Regions from separate parts of the Streptomyces sp. NPDC091279 genome, predicted to be linked through region 2. Evidence: riboswitches for the same ligand, from Rfam matches in the RefSeq annotation. Region 2 holds a riboswitch; each other region holds the start of a gene.
What was found. A riboswitch is a leader RNA that binds a small molecule or an ion and turns the genes downstream of it on or off. The one in region 2 is predicted to bind cyclic di-AMP.

Region 1 (5,340 bases), on a different contig from region 2:
ACGAAGCCGCGGCGATGGCTTTCATCCTGCTGTTCGCCGGCTTCGAGACCACGGTGAATCTGATTGGCAACGGCACCTACGCCCTGCTCACGCACCCCGAGCAACGCCGTTCGCTCCAGGACGCGTTGGCCCGAGGGGAACGGGACCTGCTGGAGACCGGCGTGGAGGAACTCCTGCGCTACGACGGCCCCGTGGAGCTGGCGACCTGGCGGTTCGCGACCCAGCCGCTCACCATCGGCGGGCAGCGGATCGCCGCAGGTGACCCCGTCCTGGTGGTGCTCGCCGCGGCCGACCGTGACCCGGAGCGGTTCACGGACCCCGACACCCTCGATCTGACCCGCCGTGACAATCAGCACCTCGGGTACGGCCACGGCCTGCACTACTGCGTCGGCGCCCCGTTGGCCCGCCTGGAGGGGCAGACCGCGCTGGCCACGCTCCTCACCAGGCTGCCCGACCTCGAACTCGCCGCGGACCCGGCCGACCTGCGATGGCGCGGCGGTCTCATCATGCGAGGACTGCGCACGCTTCCGGTGCAGTTCAGCCCCGTTACCAAGGAGCCGCACCTTAAACCTGACACACCCTCAAGTCTGTGATCTTCACGTGATCTGCGCGGCATTAACTTGTGACAGGCATTCGTATGCCTATACGTTCACGGATCAACGCGGTGCCCCGCACATGCACCTCGCATCTCGCGCCGCGTGCAACCGCTGTCTCGCGAAAGGCACCCGCATGCTCTCCGGGAACGGTCGTCACCGTCGCCCCCGTCAGGCCCCGGCCCTGCTCGTCGCGGCCGGAGTGACGGGCACCGCCATCGCCATCCCGCTCCTCGCCGCCTCGGGCGCGAGCGCGGCGGACGGGACCACATGGGACAAGGTGGCCCAGTGCGCGACCGGCGGCTCCTGGAGCCAGAACACCGGTAACGGCTCCTACGGCGGACTCCAGCTCTCCCAGGAGGACTGGGAGGCCTACGGCGGCCTGGACTTCGCGTCCAGCCCCGACCTGGCCAGCCGCAACCAGCAGATCGCCGTCGCCGAGAAGGTTCTCGCGGACCAGGGCGTCGGCGCGTTCCACACCTGCGGCCTCACCTCGGGGCTGACCCAGGAGTCGGGGTCGGTGGACATCGACACCGGCCTCGGTGACGACGCCTCCGGCACATCGGACGGCTCCGGCTCCACCGGCCTGTCCAACTCCTCCGGCGACGGATCGAGCGACTCGGACAGCTCGTCGTCGTCCGACCCGTCGGACAGCGACTCCGCCACCTCCCCCTCGCCCTCCACCTCGGTGGACGACAAGGGCGACCAGAGCGACAAGGGTGACGCGGCCGGCAAGGGGATATCCGGTACGCCGTCCGCCTCCTCCCCGGAGAAGAAGGCGCCCGCCAGCCCCACCGAGTCGCCGACCGAGTCCCCGACCGGCGACGCGTCGGACAACTCCCGCCAGGGCGCCGGTTCCTGGAGCCTCGTCGACACCGGCGCCGTCAGCGGCAGCGACGCGGGCACCAAGACGGCCTCCGGCACCGGCAAGCACCGCGGGCAGAGCGCCGAGGAGAGCGGGACCCGTTCGGTTGCCGCCGACCGCTACACCGTCCGGGCCGGCGACACCCTCGGGACCATCGCCGACTCCCTTGGGCTCGACGGCGGATGGCGTGCGCTCTACGACCTGAACAAGAAGGACATCGGCGCCGACCCGAGTCGCATCGTTCCCGGTCAGACGCTCACGGTCGGGTCCTAGTCCCGTCGTAAACGGGACGAAAGCCGTCAGAAACAGCGGGAGTTGGCGAACCTTTCACCGCTAAATGTCCGGTTTGGTGAAAGTGTGGGATGAGTCTCAGAAGCCCTGATCGTCTTTGAATTTCCCGGGTTTCCGTGGCTACGGTCAACACCGCTCGTCACCACGAGCCCCGGCGCCGCAACGCCGAATCCTGCCAGCGGCCGTCCGGGAACAGTCGTCGCGTCAAGCGCCGAAGGCAGGAGCGGGGGACCCAAGGTAAGTGCCGCACGGGGCAGTTGACCGGAGCGGCTTGGGGTTAAGCCGCGCCTCTCCAGGGAGGTGCGGCCGGGCACTCATCCGGCCCGAACCCGACAGCTCACCTCGTAGGCGTCGGTGAGGGGATCAACCATGCTGTTTTCCGGCAAGGGCAAGCACCGTCGTCCGTCCAAGGCCACCCGCGCCATCGCCATCGCCGGTGTCACCGGCGCGGCCGTCGCCGCCCCGCTGATGGTGGCCGGCAACGCCTCCGCCGCCACCGCCTCCGAGTGGGACACGGTCGCCCAGTGCGAGTCCGGCGGCAACTGGTCGATCAACACCTCCAACGGTTACTCCGGCGGCCTCCAGTTCTCGCCGTCCACCTGGGCCGCGTACGGCGGCACCCAGTACGCCGCGAGCGCCTACCAGGCCTCCAAGGCCCAGCAGATAGCCGTTGCCGAGAAGGTTCTCGCGGCGCAGGGCAAGGGTGCCTGGCCGACCTGCGGCACCGGCCTGTCCGGCGCCACCTACGACGGCGGCTCCAGCAGCTCGAACAGCTCCAGCAACTCGGGCAGCTCCAGCAGCTCCAGCAGCTCCCGTTCGTCCGACTCGCAGGCCGCCTCCCGGTCCGCCGAGCGCCCGGCCGCGAAGAAGACCGTCACCACCCCGACCGGCAAGAAGGTCAAGAAGGGCGACGGCGAGTACAAGGTCGCCGCGGGCGACACCCTCAGCTCGATCGCCGAGAAGCACCAGGTCACCGGCGGCTGGAAGAAGCTCTTCGAGCTGAACAAGGACATCCTCGACGACGCGAACCTCATCTACCCGGGCCAGCAGCTGCACCTCAAGTAGCAGCCCCGGGGTCCACCCGAGGCCCGCCCTGGAACCGGCTCCGGGGTCTGTCCCGAAATCCGCCCCGGTGTCCGCTCCGGACCGACGGACAGGCAGACCGCAGCTGAACCACAGGGCCCTCATATCCGTGGACCTCACCATGAAGACCTCGTGAGGGTCATCCCCCGTCCCCCACGAGCCCCCCGCCCCGGTGCGTGTTCCCCCGTACGCACCGGGGCGGGGCTTTTTACGCCGCGTTCTTTGTTCCGTTCAGAAACATTTTGCTCTCGGTTCCGTTCCCGGGGTGACCACCGGGCTGGCCGATCGCCCCGAGCCGGTTAGGCTCGGTCTCGCAGAACCCACCGCGGTGCCGCGCACCGCGTTCAGATCCCAAGAAGGAGATGCTCGTGCCGTCCATCGACGTCGTCGTAGCCCGGGAAATCCTGGACTCCCGAGGCAACCCCACGGTCGAGGTCGAGGTCGGCCTCGACGACGGCAGCACGGGTCGTGCCGCCGTTCCGTCCGGCGCCTCCACCGGTGCCTTCGAGGCCATCGAGCTGCGGGACGGCGACCCCAACCGCTACCAGGGCAAGGGCGTCGAGAAGGCCGTTCTCGCCGTCATCGAGCAGATCGGCCCGGAGCTGGTCGGCTACGACGCCACCGAACAGCGGCTGATCGACCAGGCGATGTTCGACCTGGACGCCACCGACAACAAGGGCTCGCTCGGCGCCAACGCCATCCTCGGCGTCTCCCTCGCCGTCGCGCACGCCGCCTCCGAGGCGTCCGACCTCCCCCTCTTCCGCTACCTGGGCGGCCCGAACGCGCACCTGCTGCCCGTTCCGATGATGAACATCCTGAACGGCGGCTCGCACGCCGACTCCAACGTGGACATCCAGGAGTTCATGATCGCCCCGATCGGCGCGGAGTCCTTCTCCGAGGCGCTGCGCTGGGGCACCGAGGTCTACCACACCCTCAAGAAGGTGCTGAAGGGCCGCGGCCTGTCCACCGGCCTCGGCGACGAGGGCGGCTTCGCCCCGAACCTCGGCTCCAACCGCGAGGCCCTCGACCTCATCCTCGAAGCGATCAAGGAAGCCGGCTACGCGCCCGGCGAGCAGATCGCCCTTGCGCTCGACGTCGCCGCCTCCGAGTTCTACAAGGACGGCAAGTACCTCTTCGAGGGCAAGGAGCGCTCCGCCGCCGAGATGACGGAGTACTACGAGGAGCTGGTCGCCTCCTACCCGCTGGTCTCCATCGAGGACCCGCTGTACGAGGACGACTGGGCCGGCTGGCACGTCATCACCGAGAAGCTCGGCGACAAGGTCCAGCTCGTCGGCGACGACCTGTTCGTCACCAACCCCGAGCGCCTGGCCCGCGGCATCGAGGAGAACTCCGCGAACGCCCTGCTCGTCAAGGTCAACCAGATCGGCTCGCTCACCGAGACCCTGGACGCCGTCGAGCTGGCCCAGCGCAACGGCTTCAAGTGCATGATGTCCCACCGCTCCGGCGAGACCGAGGACGTCACCATCGCCGACCTCGCCGTCGCCACCAACTGCGGCCAGATCAAGACCGGCGCCCCGGCCCGCTCCGAGCGCGTCGCCAAGTACAACCAGCTGCTGCGCATCGAGGAGATCCTCGACGACGCCGCGGTCTACGCCGGCCGCAGCGCTTTCCCGCGCTTCAAGGGCTGAGCCACCGCGAACGACGGCGAGGCCGACGCCGTTCACGGTGCGCGCCCCGGCCGGACGGCCGTTAAGGTCTAAGCCCTAGCCAGTCGTACGTACGTCCCCGTACCGGTCCCGTACCGTGTCCGGGGACGTACGCGTGTGTGATCGGGAGGCGGGGAACATGGCCGTGAAGGACCGGGACCGGTTCTCCACCTCGACCAGGATCAAGCTGCTCGGCGAGCAGACGGCGGCCCGGGTCTACCGCTCCCAGACCAAACGGCAGGCCCGCCGCTCCCGGCTCACCGGCCGGGCGGCGCTGCTCGCGCTCGTCGTGTGCACGCTCGTCGTGGCGCTCGCCTACCCGATAAGGCAGTACGTCTCCCAGCGCGCCGAGATCGCGAGCCTGGAACGGCAGCAGGCGCAGGCCCGGCAGCGCGTCGAACAGCTGCGCGACCTCAAGGCGCGCTGGCAGGACGACGCGTACGCCGAGCAGCAGATCCGGCAACGGCTGCACTATGTGATGCCGGGGGAGACCGGCTATGTCGTGATCGACCCGGACGCGGTCAAGCAGTCCCGCGCCGGCCAGGGAACGGCCCACCGCCCCTGGTACTCGAACGTCTGGGACGCCGTCGACAAGTCCGACGCCGCCGCCCAGTGACCTGACTAGAGAGACAGTTCGACGTGGAAACGCCTCCGCCGACCACCCCGCGCACCGAGCCCGACGACGCGGACGTCGAGGCCTTCAAGCAGCAGCTCGGCCGCCCGCCGCGCGGGCTGCGCGCCATCGCGCACCGGTGCCCGTGCGGCCAGCCCGACGTCGTCGAGACGGCCCCGAAGCTGCCCGACGGCACCCCCTTCCCGACGCTGTACTACCTGACGTGCC
Region 2 (5,340 bases):
CCCGCAGCCCGCAACCCGCAACCCGGTGGGCCGGGACCGTCAGGCCGACGCCTCCGTCAGTCGCCGCAACTCGCCCTCCGTCAGCGTCAGTTCCGCCACCGCGAGCAGCGCGGGCAGCTGCTCGACCGTGCGGGCCGACGCGATCGGCGCCGCGACCGTCGGCTGGGCCGCGAGCCAGGCCAACGCCACCGTGGCGACCTCGGCGTCATGGGCGGCGGCGATCTCGTCCAGGGCCGTCAGGACGCGCCGGCCCCGTTCGGTCTTCAGGTGGGCCTCGGCACCGCTCGCCCGCGGGCTGTCCACCGTCGTTCCGGGCCGGTACTTGCCGGTGAGGAACCCGGACGCCAGCGCGAAATAGGGAACGGCGGCGAGGCCGGCCCGCGCGGCGACGTCCTGGAGTTCGCCCTCGTAGGTGTCGCGGGAGACGAGGTTGTAGTGCGGTTGGAGGGCCACGTACCGGGCGAGGCCCTCGCGCTCGGAGAGGTCCAGGGACTCCTGGAGCCGCTCGGCGCTGATGTTGGAGGCGGCGATGTGCCGCACCTTCCCGGCCCGAACGAGTGCGTCGAGCGCGCCGATGATCTCCTCGACCGGCACCTCGGGCTGGTCGAAGTGGGTGTAGTAGAGGTCGATGTGGTCGGTGCCCAGGCGGCGCAGGGAGGCGTCGGCGGCGGCCTTGATGTTGGCGGCCGACAGGCCCTTGAAGTCGGGGTGCTGGCTGACCTTCGTCGCGATGACGACGTCGTCACGGTTGCCGCGCGCCGCGATCCACTTGCCGATGATGGTCTCGGACTCGCCGCCGGAGTGGCCCTCGATCCACGCCGAGTACGCGTCGGCGGTGTCGACGAAGTTGCCGCCCGCCGCCGCGTAGGCGTCGAGCACGGCGAAGGAGGTGGCCTCGTCGGCGGTCCAGCCGAAGACGTTGCCGCCGAGGGAGAGGGGGAAGACCGTGAGGTCGGACGGGCCGAGCTTGCGCGGAGAAGTCATGTCCCCCATCAACGCCCCTACAGGAGGCTCCCATTCAACCGCCGTGCCGCCACGCCCCCAAAGATCACCCGCACCCCACCACCGACCTACCGGAGAGGTACGGGCTGACCCGTAGGGGCTGACCCCGTAAGGGCTGATCCGTAGGGGCTGACCCGTAGTACCCGAGGCGTACGGGTCGCCCCGTAGTACCCGAGAACTACGGGTACGGGTACGGGTACGGGTCGGTCCTACGGGGTGAGGCCCTTGCCGCGCAGCCAGGTCATCGGGTCGATGCCCGTGGCCTGGCCGCCGGGGTGGACCTCCAGGTGGAGGTGCGGCCCGGTCACGTTGCCGGTCGCGCCGACGCGTCCGATGACGTCACCGGTGGAGACCTTCTGGCCGACGGTCGCGTTGATCGAGGACTGGTGGCAGAACCACAGCTCGGTGCCGTCGTCCAGGGTCAGGATCGTGCGGTAGCCGTAGGAACCGGCCCAGCCCGCCTCGGTGATCGTGCCGCTGTGGATGGCCTTGATGAGGGTGCCCGTAGGGGCGGCGAAGTCGAGGCCCGTGTGATACCCGGAGGACCACATCGCGCCGGCCTGCCCGAAGGTGCCGGTGATCGTGTACGACGAGGTCGGCAACGTGAACTGCTTGGCCAGCGTGGCCAGACGCGCGGCCTCCGCCTTCTTCGCGGCCTCCGCATCGGCCTTCTTCTTCGCGGCGGCGGCCTTGGCGACGGCCTCCTTCTCCGCCTTGGCGGTGGCGTCGGCGACCTGCTTCGCCACGGCGGCCTGGGCGGCGGCCTGCGCCTTGGTGTCGATCTGGCCCTGCTGGCTCTCGGCCTGCGCCATGATCCGGTCGCGCAGCGCCTCGCCCGCGTCCCGGGTGCCCTGGACGGTCTCCTTCGAGGTCACGCCGACCGAGCTGAGCGCGGTGGCGGAGCCCTGCTCGGGCGTGGCGTCGGAGTCGTCGAACACGGCGCCCACGGAGGAGGGCAGGTCGGGCATCGAGATGGAGACCGGCGGCTTGCCGGTGTTGGCGCTGGCCATGCCGCCCGCGCCCATCGCGGCGATGACGCCGACGCCGAGCACCGTCGAACTGCGGGCGAGTCCCCCGCCGCGCTGCTTGGCGACCCGGTGCCGGCCGCGGACCGGAGCCAGGGATTCCGCGGTGGGGTTCCACTCCTGCCAGGGGCCCTCGTCGGGGCCGGGGCCGCCGAAGCCGAAGCTCTCGCCGGGGTACTGGTCCGGTATGGGCGGGGCCGTCGGAGCAGGCCTGTTGGACGCCACTTAGGCGTACTCCTTCCTTCCTTCTCGCCTACCGGGTTAGCTGACGGGTTCGGAGCAGGAAGGTCTCCTACGCGCGTATACCCGCCGTGCGGACACGACGGAAAAAGCGCGATTCACCCCAAGTTGGTGGTTCCCCGGTTCCCTTACGGGATTCGGCGCGTGCGCACGGAGCCGCCTTGGTGACGGCTGGGACGACCGCGCTGCGTTATCGAACGTTAATAGACCCGGGGCGGTGATTCCAAGCTGTTCCCCTTGATCATTAACGTTTTCGACACGGACGTACGGCCCATGAGCGCCAAAAAACGGGCGAGTTGACCTCCCTGCCCAAACATCACGTGCGCTGACCGTTTGTCACTTGTTATGCGGAGGGAGTTCGCCCGCTCACATCGGGTGACCACGCGGGTGGTGCCTCTCAAGGACGGCGAACGGCGAGCAGCGCCATGTCGTCCGCCGTGCCGCCCCCGGTGTACTGACGCACCTCCTGGGCGAGGGCGCCGAGCAGCAGGCCGGGGTTGTCGAACACCCGCCCGGCGAGCCGTGCCTCGGGGTCGAAGAACTCCCCGTGCGCGTCCCGGGCCTCCGAGAGCCCGTCGGTGTACAGGAGCAGGGTCGCGCCGCTCGGGAACTCGGCCTCCTCGGCGCGATCGGGCCCACCCCCCAACTCCCCCATCCCGAGCGGTAGGGCATGTTCCGTAGGGGACAGGGCGCGGACGGTGCCGTCGGTCCCGAGCAGCAGCGGCGGCGGGTGGCCCCGGGTGACGATGCGGGCGATGCCGTCGCCGTGCGGGAGTTCGACGAGGACGGCGGTGGTGAACGCCTCGAAGGCGTCCAGCGCGTCCCGCCGGGTGCCTTCCCTGGCGAGGGCCCGCTCCAGCCGTTGCGCCAGCGCTTCGAGGGTGACCTCCTGCTCGGCGGCCTCCCGGAACGCCCCGATCAGCACGGCAACGGCGGCCACCGCGCCCATGCCCTTGCCGCGGACGTCCCCGACGATCAGCCGGACGCCGTGCGGGGTGTCCTGAACGGCGTAGAGGTCGCCGCCGATGGACGCGTCGGCCTGGGCGGCCTCGTAGCGGGCGGCGATGTCGAACCCGCCGATCCGCTCGGCCGGTTCGGGCAGTACGGCACGTTGGGCGGCCTCGGCGATCTCGCGCTGGGAGGCGAGCTGGGCGTCGCTGCGGCGCACGAGGACGTTAATGAGGACGGCGAGGACGACCACCGTCGCCACGGTCGCCAGTTCCGTCAGGGAGTCGGCGTGCAGGACGACGCCGAGCCGCAGATGGATGACGAACACGGCGAGGACGGAGGCGAGGCCGGTCAGGACCGTGCCTCGGCGGCTGTAGAGGGGGGCGGCGACCAGGGGCGCGGCGGCGAAGAGCGGGGACGCGGTGAACTGCTGCGGGGTGAAGTAGTCGTAGACGAACCCGACGGCGATCAGCAGGAGGGGGAGGAGGCGGGCGAAGCGACGCGCGAAGGAGATCCGCCGTCCCTCGCCCGCCGGGCCCCTCTGGTCACCAGGCCCCACTGCTCGTCTCCCACGTGTCCGGTGTACGTCCAGGTTTCCCGCCCGGAACGCGCCCGGCGACCGGGGTGAGCCGACCGGATGAGAAAGCCGGATGGGAAAAAAGGGGGGGCGAGCGCGGACGAGCACTACGGAAGTACTAGGGAAACGGCTCTACGGGATGAGCCCTAGGGGGAACCCGGAGACCCGAAAGAACCGTGCGGCAGAACCGTTCGGCACAGCGGAGAAACGTCGGTACAGGGGAGAAACACCGATGGCCGGAACCCTTATCGGATTCCGGCCATCGGCCTTGAGTAGCGGGGACAGGATTTGAACCTGCGACCTCTGGGTTATGAGCCCAGCGAGCTACCGAGCTGCTCCACCCCGCGTCGGTGTTCCTTAACCATACGCCATCCGCGGGGTGAAACGCACACGCGTTGTCCGGAGCCCCTCCGAGCCGGGACCAGTCGGCGGGATCAGTCGGCGGGATCAGTCGGCGGGGTTACCCGCGTGGGTGAGGGTCTCCCACGAGACGAAGAGGTCGTCGGTGCCGGCCGGCCGGTACCGCTCGGCCAGCTTGTGCGCCTCGGGCACCTGGATGTCGAGCCGGTCCTCCAGGTGGTTGAGGGCTACCTCCAGGTCCGGGCCCAGGCTGCGGTCGATCTTCCCGCCGCACAGCCAGGCCGGGGCGCTCCTGCCGAGCTGGTAGCGGGCGTGCAGGGCGAGCGCGGCCTTGAGCCGGTCCTTGACCTCGTCGTACAGGTCGACGCCCTGGTGCCAGGCGGTCTCGGCGATGTGGCCGGTGGCGGCGAGCGAGTAGCCGACGTGTTTGAAGTTGCGGCAGGTCTCCTGGGCGACGCCGTCCTTGAACCCCGTCTGCTGGAACCAGTAGCTCTGGAGTTTCTGCGGCGTGGTGATCGTGGAGCCGGTCGGGGTGAGCGGCACCTTGCCGTCCTTCTCCAGGTAGAAGTAGGCGGGCACCCGGTCGCGGAACCGTTTGACGGCGGTGTCGAACCCCTTGTGGTCGTCGGTGAAGACGGCGATGCCGATGGCCGCGTCCGTCATCGCGAGGTCCCAGTTGCCGTTGTAGTCCGGGACTTGGCTGCTGATGTTCGGGAGGTAGGCGGTGCGCAGCATCGTCTCGAACCGCTTCACCCGGTCCGCCGGCCAGCCCGAGCCGGGCGCGTAGCGGACGATCTCGGCGGCCCGCGCCCACGTCGACCCGGCCCACGCGGTCTGTAGACCGGCGTCCTCCTCGGTGTGCCGTTTGATCTTCCCCGACCAGGCGTCCATGATCTCCCGCGCCTTGGCCGCGTGCTGCTGCTTGCCGGTGACGCTGAAGAGCAGGGCCTGTGTGTAGGCGGCGATGGCGTCCTGCCGCTCCTCCAGGCAACCGTGCGCGGGCCGGTCGGCCTTGTCGCCGCCGGGGCAGTCGACGCTGGTGTAGGGCTCGGGCTTGTACTTGTACGACCCGTACTTGCTGTCCCGCATGTCGAGGAACGCCCGCAGCCACGGCTGCTTCCCGGCGTTGACCTTCTCGCGAACGGTGTCCAACTGCCCCTTGCTGACCAGCACTCCGGGGTGGGTGAA
Region 3 (5,340 bases), on a different contig from region 2:
GCGCCCGTGCTCCTCGGTGCGCTCCCGGACGATCGCGCGGTACGAACGGACCATGCGGGCCGCGCCCTTGCCGTCGCCCAGGATCGCGCGCAGCTGCTCGATGTCGCCGTCGCGGACCAGCTTCCAGAACCCGGCGCCCTCCGCCGGGTCGGACAGCGGCAGGTTCACATTGCGCGTGCCGGGCAGCTCGACGTCCGGGCCCTCCAGCTTCTGGTCGGCCGCGTTGCGGAAGTCGAAGACCGTGTGCAGGCCGAGGGAGGACAGGAAAGCCGTGTCCTCGGTCGTCGCGTGCGCGAGATGCCCGCTGCGGAACAGCACGCCGTACCGCACGCGCCGGCCGTCCGTCGTGGGCAGCCCGCCCACATCACGGAAATTCCGCACACCGGACAGCTCGGGCTCGGTCGACGGGATCTGCTGCGTCACGGGGGCTCCCTCCCACACGGGCCCGTCGACGCGGCTCGACAAGAGGCCGACGGGGCCGACCTCGACGATACGACATACCTATCGGTCGCCGATGAGTTATCCACAGGCGTTGCCAGGCGGCCCGCGGCACCTGAAGATGTTGCTGCTTGATCGCACCTGTTCGAATATGTGAGGGCTTGATGCTGGAGATCTCCGACCGCGGCCGTACCTGGCTCCTCACCGGGCCAACCGTCGGCTACGCCGTCCATCTCACCGAGGACGACGAACTGATCCACCTGCACTGGGGTGCACGGATCACGCTCGCCGACGCCGAGGCGCTCGCCGCCCGCCCGGACCCCGCCTACCGGCCCTTCGAGTCCCAGCTCGACGGCCGCGAGGAGTACCCGGTCGAGGGCGGCCCCCGTTTCGTCCGCCCCGCCCTGTCCGTGCGCACCGAGGAACGGCGCGGCACCGAGTGGCACTTCGACGGATACGAGGTCGACGAGGGTGCCGAGGGTGCCGAGGGTGCCGAGGGTGCCGAGGGCGAGGGCGGTGAGCTGCGGCTGCGCTTCCGGGACGACGGCCTCACCGTCACCCTGCACTACCGGATGCGCCACGACGTCCTGGAACGCCGGGTCACCCTCGCCAACGACGGGCCCGATGTCGAGCTGCTGCGCGCCGACTCCGCCACCTGGACCCTGCCCCAGCGCGAGGGCTGGCGGCTCCACCAGCTGCACGGTGCCTGGGCCGCCGAGTCGCTGCTGACCAGCGCGCCCCTCACCTACGGCGACAAGGTCATCGGCAGCCGTCGCGGCCACACCGGGCACCAGCACCTGCCCTGGGTCGCCCTGGACACCGACGCCACCGAGGAGCGCGGCGAGGTCTACGGCTGCGCCCTCGGCTGGTCCGGCTCCTGGCGCATCGCGGTCGCGCACCTGCCGGACGCGCGCGTGCAGATCAACGGCGGCGCCGGGTACGACGACTCCGGGCTGCTGCGGCTGGCGGCGGGCGAGTCGTGGACGACGCCCGTCTTCGCGGGACTGTGGAGCGACGAGGGGTTCGGGGGCGCCAGCCGGGCCTGGCACGCCTACCAGCGCGCGTATGTCATCCCGGACGCCGACCGGGACCGGCCGGTGCTGTTCAACTCCTGGGAGGCCAGCTACTTCGACATCTCCGAGCAGCAGCAGGCCGCGCTGGCCCGGCGTGCGGCGGCCATCGGCATCGAGCTGTTCGTGGTGGACGACGGCTGGTTCGGCGCCCGCACCAGCGACCGGGCCGGGCTCGGTGACTGGACGCCCAATACCGACCGCTTCCCCGGCGGTCTCAAGCCGCTCGCCGACCAGGTGCACGCGCTCGGTATGCAGTTCGGCATCTGGGTCGAGCCGGAGATGGTCAACCCGGACAGCGACCTGTACCGCGCGCACCCCGACTGGGTGCAGTTCCAGCCCGGCCGCGCACGCACCGAGTTCCGCAACCAGCTGGTGCTGAACCTGGCCCGCGAGGACGTCCAGGAGTATCTCTGGGAGCGGCTCGACACCCTCCTGTCCAGTGCCCCCATCGACTACGTCAAGTGGGACTTCAACCGCTGCTTCACCGACGCGGGCTGGCCGGGTGAGCCCTACCCGCAGCGCCTGTGGGTCGACCATGTGAGCGCCCTGTACGCCCTGCTGGACCGGCTGCGCGAGGCCCACCCCGGTGTCGCCTTCGAGTCCTGCTCGGGCGGCGGCGGCCGGATCGACCTCGGGATCATGAGCCGCACCGACCAGGTGTGGACCTCCGACAACACCGACCCGCTGGACCGGCTCGCCATCCAGCACGGCTTCAGTCAGCTGCACCCCGCGCGCGTGATGGCCGCCTGGGTCACCGACAGCCCCAACACCCAGCTCAACGGCCGGGCCAGCTCGCTGCGTTTCCGGTTCGTGAGTGCCATGGCCGGGGTGCTCGGGGTCGGCGGCGACCTCACCGAGTGGAGCGAGGAGGAGCTGACCGAGGCCGCCGAGTGGGTGGACCTCTACAAGGAGATCCGGCCCGTCGTGCAGCGCGGCGACCTCTACCGGCTCCGGCCGCCGGGCGGCGGGCTGAGCGCCGTGCAGTATGTGCGCGGGGACGAGGCGGTGGTGCTGGCCTGGCTCCAGTCGCAGAGTTACGGCAATCCCGCACCGGCGCTGCGGCTGCGCGGGCTCGACCCGACGGCATCGTATGAATGCCGTGACACGGGTGAAGTCCACCGGGGTGCCGTGCTGCTGCATCACGGGCTGGCCACCGGGTTGCGTGGCGATCTCGACGCGAAGGTCATCCGGCTGCGCCGTATCTGAACCTTCTGTCCGTATTAACTCCCTCGTTTGCGCTTAGGCCCCCTTCATTCCAACTCGCTCTGGAATGAAGGGGGCTGGAGCAGCGTCACGTGAGGAGCGTCATAGTCGTGACCGAGGGTGGCTCGACATGTTCACGTAATGAGGGTGCTTTTCAAGGGAGTTCACCCCGAGCGTGGACCATTCCTTGCACGCAGGGTGACGGCGAATTTCAGTGCTGGATCACAGGAAACACATTCACAGGGAACCGCCGCTTGTTCTGTGGCGTCTTCGTCGCTTACGTTCGCCACCCATCCGGGCGGATGCCTAATCCTGCCGCCGACCGGAATCCGGACTACTCACTCGTACCCGGCAGGAGCGGGGGACCCACAGGCATCACCGCCTGTTCCGGTCTCCGGAACAGGCTTTGGGGTTAAGCCGCGCCGAAAAGCGCGGCCGGGCATCTCCAGCTCGCACCCGACAGCTCACCTCGCAGGCACCGGAGAGGAATGCGTCATGCCCGCGAAGGGTAAGCACCGCCGTCCGAAGCCCCCGCGCTTCAGTCGCTCGATAGCCGTCGCCGGAACCGGCGGGGCCGCTCTCGCCCTTCCGCTCATGGGGGCCGCCGGCGCCCACGCGGCGACCGCGCAATCCACCGCCCGGACGGTTTCCGAAAAGGCCGTCCAGGCCCTTCCGGCCGCCGCCGAGAAGTCGGCCGCGAAACAGCGGTCGACGGCCGACTCGGGCGTACGGACCTATGCGGTGCGTTCCGGTGACTGGCTCGCGAAGATCGCCGACGAGCAGCACGTCAGCGGTGGCTGGGAGCGGCTCTACTCCGACAATCGGCGGGCCGTCGGCGACAACCCCTCGTTGATCCACCCAGGGCTCAAGCTCACGATCGGCACGAAGGCCGCGGGGACCGGCGGAGAATCGGCGCCCTCGAAGCCGTCGCAGTCGTCGAAGCCGTCGGAATCGTCGAGTTCCTCGAACTCCTCGCATTCTTCGGGCTCTTCGGGCTCTTCCTCTTCCAGCTCCTCGAATTCCGCGAGTTCTTCCCAGACGTCCTCCGGGAAGAGCAGTGCGTCGACGAGCAGTTCCTCCGGCTTCACCCTGCCGGTCACCGGGGCCACCATCGGCACCCCGTACCACGCCTCCGGTTCCATGTGGTCGAGCGGTTACCACACCGGCGTCGACTTCATCGTCCCGACCGGCACCAGCGTCAAGGCCGTGGGCGCCGGCACCGTCGTCACGGCCGGCTGGGGCGGCGCGTACGGCAACCAGGTCGTCATCAAGCTCGCCGACGGCTACTACGCCCAGTACGCGCACCTCTCCGAACTGTCGGTGTCGGCCGGGCAGACCGTGACCGAGGGGCAGCAGGTCGGGCTCTCCGGCGCCACCGGCAACGTGACAGGACCGCACCTGCACTTCGAGATCCGCACCACCCCGGACTACGGCTCCGACGTGGACCCGGTCGCCTACCTCCGCACCAAGGGCGTCACGGTCGGCTGACCCCGGCCCCGCAGACCACCGGAGGCCGGACCCCGATCCCCGGGTCCGGCCTCCGGTGCGTCGGCCAACAGGCCGGTGTGTCCACGGTGTTGCGGCTCGATCCGCGGTGTCGACAGGGTCCGTGAGCACGGGGCAGAGTGATCTCCGTGACGACGACGCGCAGAACCTTCGGAGCCCTGGCCGCAGCGACCGCCGCGCTGGCCCTCGCCCCCGCGCCGGCCGCGAGCGCCACGCCCCGCCGGCACCGGGACCTGATCGCCCACGACGACTTCCGGCACGGACTCGGCAAGTGGGCGACCGAACTCCAGGACGGCGGCACGGTCACCGCGTCCCGAGGAGTGCTGGAGATCGACGTGCCGAGCGGCGCGACCGTATGGCTCCGCCGGCGGCTCACCGGCCCCTACGTCATCGAGTACACCGCCACGCCGGTCTCCGAGGGCGGGCCCAACGACCGGGTCTCCGACCTCAACAACTTCTGGAACGCCACCGACGTCCGTTCCCCGCACGACCTCTTCGCCACCCCGCGCGGCGGCGCCCTGGAGGAGTACGACCAGCTCACCACGTACTACTCCGGATACGGCGCCAACTACAACACCACGACCCGACTGCGCCGTTACGTCGGCCTTGCCGGGGTCCGGCCGCTGGTGCTCGACTACACCGAGCCGCTGCTCGTGGCGAACCGGCCGCACCAGGTCCGGATCGTCTCCGACGGCTCCACGGTCCGCTGGTGGAACAACGGGCGGCTGGTCTTCGACCACGCCGACCCGCAGCCGTACACCGACGGGCACTTCGCCTTCCGGACCACGTGGAGCCACTTCCGGGTCCGGGACTTCCGGGTGTGGCGGGCCGCCGGGTAACCGGAGGGGCGGCTTCAGCGAGGTTGCCGCCTCAACCACCCTGTGTGGGTTGTTATTCCTTCCTTGGCCAACACTTTAGGAGTGGTTCATCTCACCGTTCCTTGACCGCTTCCTACGGTCGCGTAGGCCTTATTCGAAGGTGAATCATGGCGGGGTGGCAGACGATTCGAAGAATGACAGCAGAGTAGTGATCGGGTCGTACGTTGCGGTGGGGGACAGCTTCACCGAAGGCGTCGGCGACCCCGGCCCCGACGGGGCGTTCGTCGGCTGGGCCGACCGGT
Region 4 (5,340 bases), on a different contig from region 2:
CAACGGCGGTTGGTGCCCGGTCTGGAACGGGTCAGGGTGGTCTCCGTCGACCGACGGCCCGGCGGCGGCTTCGAACTGAAGCTGGACTCGGGGGAGTTGTGCACCGCGCGCGCGGTGGTCGTGGCGACCGGCCTTGACGGTCTGGCGTATCTGCCGCCCGAACTGGCCCCGGCCGCGGGGGACGGGCCCTCGGGGCCGGTGTCGCACAGTTCCCGGCACCATGACCTCGCGGCGTACGCGGGGCGGGAGTTGATCGTCGTCGGGGCGGGGCAGTCGGCGCTGGAGACGGCGGCGTTGGCGGCGGAGGCGGGCGCACAGGTGCGGGTGGTCGCGCGGGGGCGGGGCCGGGTCGGGTTCGGCGCGCCGCCGTGGGAGCAGCCGAGGCTGCGGCCGGAGTCGCCGTTCGGCCGGGCCTGGTCGTTGTGGGCGCTGAGCCGCTACCCGCAGTCCTACCGCCACCTCCCCGAGCGGACCCGCCACCACCTGGTCCGCAACGTCCTCGGCCCGCTCGGCGCCTGGTGGCTGCGGGAGCGTTTCGAGGCCCGGGTGCGGGTCGACGACGTCGAGCGGATCGTCGGTGCGCGGGCGGCCGACGGCGCTGTTGTGCTCACCGTCCGCACGCACGCCGGTCGCGTCGAGCGGCTCGCCGCCGATCACGTGATCGCCGCGACGGGTTACCGGGTCGACCTCGCCGCGATGGGGTTCCTCGGCCACGAGCTGCGCGCCCGTCTCGCGGTGAGCCGGGGTGCGCCGAAACTGGGCGCCGGGTACGTGTCCTCGGTGCCGGGCCTGTACTTCACGGGGCTGGCGGCCGCGTCGTCGTACGGGCCGGTGATGCGGTTCGTGTGCGGGACGGAGTTCGCGTCGCCGAGGCTGGCCGGGCACCTCGCGGCGGCGTGCTGCTGACGTTCCGTCAACCTTCCGGTAAGGGAGGTCCCGTAGGGGTTGTAGGGGCGGAAGAGCCGAACGGCACAGGGGAGTTGGCGTGGAACGGACGGGGCTGGCGGGAACCCGGTGGTCGTCCGGTTCGGAGCTGAGTGGGTGGGGCGTGCGATCCGTATTCTCTGATCATGGCCGCACCCCTCGCATATGCCCTCATCGCCACCGACCTGGACGGCACGTTGCTCCGAGGCGACGACACGCTGTCCGACCGGTCCCGTGCCTCGCTCACGCGGGTGGCGGCCGCCGGCGCCCGGCACCTGGTCGTGACGGGCCGGCCGGCGCCCAGAGTGCGCCCCCTCCTCGACGACCTGCACAGCAGGGGGCTCGCGGTGTGCGGGCAGGGCGCGCAGGTGTACGACGCCGGCGCGGACCGGCTGCTGTGGTCGGTCACGCTGGACCGGGAGTTGGCCGAGACCGCGCTCGGCAAGATCGAGGCGGAGGTCGGCCAGGTGTACGCGGCCGTGGACCAGGACGGCGTGAACGGCCTCACGCTCATCGAGCCCGGCTACCGCATGCCGCACCCGACGTTGCCCGCGGTGCGGGTCGAGCGCCGCGCCGACCTGTGGTGCGAGCCGATCAGCAAGGTGCTGCTGCGCCACCCGGACCTGTCCGACGACGAGTTGGCGGGGATCGCGAGGTCGGTCGTCGACTCCCTCGCCACCGTCACGATGTCGGGCCCCGGCACCGTCGAACTCCAGCCATGCGGCATCACGAAGGCGACCGGCCTCGCGCTGGCCGCCGAGCACCTGGGGCTCGGCCCGCACGAGACGATCGCCTTCGGTGACATGCCGAACGACATCCCGATGTTCGAGTGGGCGGCCCACGGCGTAGCCATGGCCAACGCCCACCCCGAACTCAAACGAGTAGCCGACGAGGTAACCCTCTCCAACGAGGAAGACGGCCTATCCCAAGTCCTAGACCGCCTCTTCCCCTAACGCGCCCTATAGGGGCGCGGGGCTGTGTCAATGTGCGGCTCCGCCGCGCGAGCGCGACCAGCCACAACGGCGCGTCAGCCGGCAACTCACCGGCCCGGCGCCCAGCCCCCCGCCCCTCGGGCGAAGGGTCTAGTACGCCCCGTACACGTTGTCGATCGACCCATACCGCTGCGCGGCGTAGTTGCACGCGGCAGTGATGTTGGCAACCGGGTCGTACGGGTCGTACGACGTCCCGGACACGTGGTACGCCGCGAACGTCGGGTCGATCACCTGGAGCAGCCCCTTGGACGGCGTCCCGGCCGCAGCGTTGGAGTCCCAGTTGTTGATGGCGTACGGGTTGCCGGACGACTCACGGATCACGTTGCGGTAGATGCCGTTGTACGTGCCCGGAATGCCCTTTTCTGCCATCACGGACAGCGAGGCCCGAATCCACCCGTCGAGGGTGTTGGAGTAGCCCAGCGAGGTCGCGGTGGCCACCGTCGGCGTGGCGGCGGACGCACTCGTCGCGCCGATGACCGGGAGGGCGAGCACGGCGGCCCCGGTACCGAGGACGGCCAGCTTGCGGGCGATGCGAGAGCGGCGGGGAGCGGTTGCGCGCATGGGGAAGTTCCTCTCCGTCGCCTGCGAGGTGAGCTGTCGGGTTCGGGCGGGAGCTGCCCGGTCGCGCGGCCGGTGGGCCGTGCGGCTTAACCCCGAGCCGTCCCGGGCGATGGCCCGGTCCGGCGACTTACCTGGTTCCCCCGCTCCTGCCGTGCGTGAGTCGTCTCGGTGAATGGATGTACGGGCGGCGGCAGGATTAGGCGTCCACCCGACAGGCCGGGAACGTATGCGAGAGCACATGTCCGGAACAAGTGCCGGATTCACACTTCACGACAGTTGACCTTGGTCTGGGCGTTTTAGGGCGCTTGATCCTTTGCGGTCGCCACGCTTCAACTCCCGTTGCGCACAAGTTCTGCACAAGAAACACAACGGCGCGCGGGACGGGTGTCCGCGCGCGCCGTGGCGTGAGTCAAGTCACGAGAATCATCAAGCAGGGTAAATCGGGCAATGAGCCCAACTCGGCGTCAACCGGCCGTGCGTGGAATCCGCTTCTCCCACGTCCGGTGGAAGACCATCTCGCCGCCCTCCGTGCAGACGACCTCGTCGGACGTGACGAAGTCGGTGGCGTCGCAGGTGATCTCCGAACGGGTGTGCACCGTGGCGTCCCAGCCCAGCTCGGGCCGGTGCAGCCGGATCGACCAGTCCGAGCGGGTCCGGGCCGACAGCGGGTCGTTCTCCTGGACGGTGTACGTCTCCAGCGCGTCCTCGGTGAACTCCAGGCCGTCGGGGTACACGCGCGTGCCGCCGTAGCGCGGGTCGACCTCCAGGCGCCACAGGCCCGCCGCGACGTCCCGCACGACCAGGCGCTCGGGGCGCGGCGCGTCGAGGGTGGCGGGGAAGTTCACGCCGAGCGGAGGCGACTGCTCCGGTTCCTCGAAGACGATCCCGGAGTCGCCCTCACGCGCGCGTACCGGCAGATCGAGGAAGCTGCCCGCCGGGTCCAGGGTGAGACCGGCCTCGGAGCCGGGCTGCGGCCAGATCCACGGCCAGTACGCGGACGACACGGCGAGCCGGATGCGGTGACCGGGCGGAAAGGCGTGCCCGATGCCGTTCAGCTCGAACTCCACGTCCTCGAACGCCCCCGGCGTCCACGCCACCGCCAGGTCCCGCCCCCGGCGCGCCGAGAGGTTCAGCACACCCCGCGTGACCAGCGTCGACGACCCGTCCGGAGCGACGTCGCAGACCCGGGCCACCACCTGCCCACGGGGCGCGTGCGAGGCCAGCCGCAGCCGTACCCGGGGCCGCCCGAGCACCCATGTCTCCTCGCCCACCGCGAACTCGAAGCACGCCGAGCGCGCGTCCTCCTCGCGCTGGTCGGGCGGCAGGTCGGCGTCGTTGCCGAACGGGAAGAACCGCCCGGCGTCCACGCCCGTGTGCTGCGGCGAGCGGACCAGCACCGGAGCACCCTCAAGGGCGTGCGGAACGGTCGTGACGTGCGGCGACGGCCAGGACGGCTCGCCCACCCAGCGTCCGGGCAGCGTGTCGTACACGGTCGCCGGAGGGTGCGAGTCGCTCACATAGGAGCGCAGCAGCGGCTCGGCCATGACGCCGTTGTCGGCGCCCTTGAGCCAGTGGTCCCACCAGCGCAGCGTCTCCTGGAGGAAGCCGATCGCCGGGCCGGGCGGCAGCCCCCGGTCCGGGTACTGGTGGGACCAGGGGCCGATCAGGCCGCGCACCCGGTCGGCCGGGAGCTGCTCGGCCAGCCGCAGCACCGTGTCGCGGTACGGGTCGTGCCAGCCGCCCACCGCCAGCACCCCGGCCCTGATCGCGCCGTAGTCCTCGCAGACGCTGCCGTGGCGCCAGTAGTCGTCCCGCGTCTGGTGGGCCAGCCAGGTGTGCGAGAACGGCTCCAGGGCCTCCAGACGCCTCAGCCACAGCTCCCGCCAGCCCTCGCCGAGGTACGCCGGGTCCGGCGGCCGGGAGGTGAACGCCAGCATCGTCGACGCCCACGCGTGCATGTCCACCGCGAGGACGGAACCTCCCATGTAGTGCACGTCGTTGTCATAGCGGTCGTCCGTCGAGCAGACCGTGACGACAGCCTTAAGGGGATCAGGAGCGAGCGCCGCGATCTGGAGGGAGTTGAAACCGCCCCAGGAGATGCCGAACATGCCGACCTTGCCCGTGCACCAGGGCTGCGCCGCCAGCCATTCGACGACCTCGACGCCGTCCGCCAGCTCCGTCGCCGAGTACTCGTCGGTGGGCAGCCCCTCGCTGTTGCCGTGGCCGCGCACGTCCACGCGCACGGAGGCGTAGCCGTGGCCCGCGTACCAGGGGTGGCGCTGGGCGTCACGGGGCGCCGTCCAGTCCGTCAGCCGGTACGGCAGGTACTCCAGGAGCGCCGGTACGGGTTCGTCGGTCAACGGCCGCCACACGCGCGCGTAGAGGAGCGTTCCGTCGGACAGCGGGATGCGCAGGTCCTCATGGGCCGTCTCGTAGGGGAAGGACGTACGGATGTGCAGGCTCATGGCGGTACCTCAGTGAACGGGGTGCATGGTGCGGCGCAGCCACGGCGCGGCGGCGATCACGGCGAGCCCCACGGCCACCGCGATCGCGCCGTTGACGCCGAAGTAGGCGGGCTTGGAGACGTCGTCGTAGAACTTCACCGTCTGCGCCTGGATGCCGTTGGCGAGCGCCAGCGACAGGAACCACAGGGACATGGTCTGGCTGGAGAACGCGGCCGGGGCGAGCTTGGTGGTGGCCGACATCCCGGAGGTCTCCAGCAGGATGTCGCCGAGCCCGAGCAGCAGGTAGGAGCCCACGATCCACCAGACCGACATCAAGTACTTGTCGCCGGAATGCCCCGAGGTCGGCAGGACCATCAGCAGGAACGACAGTCCGCCCAGGATCACACCGAACGCGATCT

Region 1: linked by a shared signal. The riboswitch ahead of ACIQOU_RS18165 (transglycosylase family protein) and the one ahead of ACIQOU_RS30480 (M23 family metallopeptidase) in region 2 are both predicted to bind cyclic di-AMP.
Region 3: linked by a shared signal. The riboswitch ahead of ACIQOU_RS26990 (peptidoglycan DD-metalloendopeptidase family protein) and the one ahead of ACIQOU_RS30480 (M23 family metallopeptidase) in region 2 are both predicted to bind cyclic di-AMP.
Region 4: linked by a shared signal. The riboswitch ahead of ACIQOU_RS21360 (transglycosylase SLT domain-containing protein) and the one ahead of ACIQOU_RS30480 (M23 family metallopeptidase) in region 2 are both predicted to bind cyclic di-AMP.

The regions. Positions count from the first base shown of each region.
Region 1 is NZ_JBIVVA010000006.1:421,962-427,301, forward strand. Features, by position in the region: gene ACIQOU_RS18155 (cytochrome P450) at 1-593, shown strand, start outside; gene ACIQOU_RS18160 (transglycosylase family protein) at 730-1,731, shown strand; cyclic di-AMP (ydaO/yuaA leader) riboswitch at 1,949-2,115, shown strand; gene ACIQOU_RS18165 (transglycosylase family protein) at 2,119-2,814, shown strand; gene eno (phosphopyruvate hydratase) at 3,201-4,481, shown strand; gene ACIQOU_RS18175 (septum formation initiator family protein) at 4,639-5,115, shown strand; gene ACIQOU_RS18180 (DUF501 domain-containing protein) at 5,139-5,340, shown strand, end outside.
Region 2 is NZ_JBIVVA010000013.1:200,048-205,387, reverse strand. Features, by position in the region: gene ACIQOU_RS30485 (aldo/keto reductase) at 40-984, opposite strand; gene ACIQOU_RS30480 (M23 family metallopeptidase) at 1,212-2,252, opposite strand; cyclic di-AMP (ydaO/yuaA leader) riboswitch at 2,263-2,420, opposite strand; gene ACIQOU_RS30475 (PP2C family protein-serine/threonine phosphatase) at 2,665-3,774, opposite strand; tRNA gene ACIQOU_RS30470 (tRNA-Met) at 4,066-4,139, opposite strand; gene ACIQOU_RS30465 (alginate lyase family protein) at 4,240-5,340, opposite strand, start outside.
Region 3 is NZ_JBIVVA010000011.1:148,356-153,695, forward strand. Features, by position in the region: gene ACIQOU_RS26980 (tyrosine-protein phosphatase) at 1-423, opposite strand, end outside; gene ACIQOU_RS26985 (alpha-galactosidase) at 603-2,717, shown strand; cyclic di-AMP (ydaO/yuaA leader) riboswitch at 3,044-3,205, shown strand; gene ACIQOU_RS26990 (peptidoglycan DD-metalloendopeptidase family protein) at 3,210-4,202, shown strand; gene ACIQOU_RS26995 (DUF6250 domain-containing protein) at 4,349-5,059, shown strand; gene ACIQOU_RS27000 (SGNH/GDSL hydrolase family protein) at 5,247-5,340, shown strand, end outside.
Region 4 is NZ_JBIVVA010000008.1:166,279-171,618, forward strand. Features, by position in the region: gene ACIQOU_RS21350 (NAD(P)-binding domain-containing protein) at 1-906, shown strand, start outside; gene ACIQOU_RS21355 (HAD family hydrolase) at 1,071-1,877, shown strand; gene ACIQOU_RS21360 (transglycosylase SLT domain-containing protein) at 2,007-2,477, opposite strand; cyclic di-AMP (ydaO/yuaA leader) riboswitch at 2,481-2,658, opposite strand; gene ACIQOU_RS21365 (CocE/NonD family hydrolase) at 2,942-4,936, opposite strand; gene ACIQOU_RS21370 (peptide MFS transporter) at 4,952-5,340, opposite strand, start outside.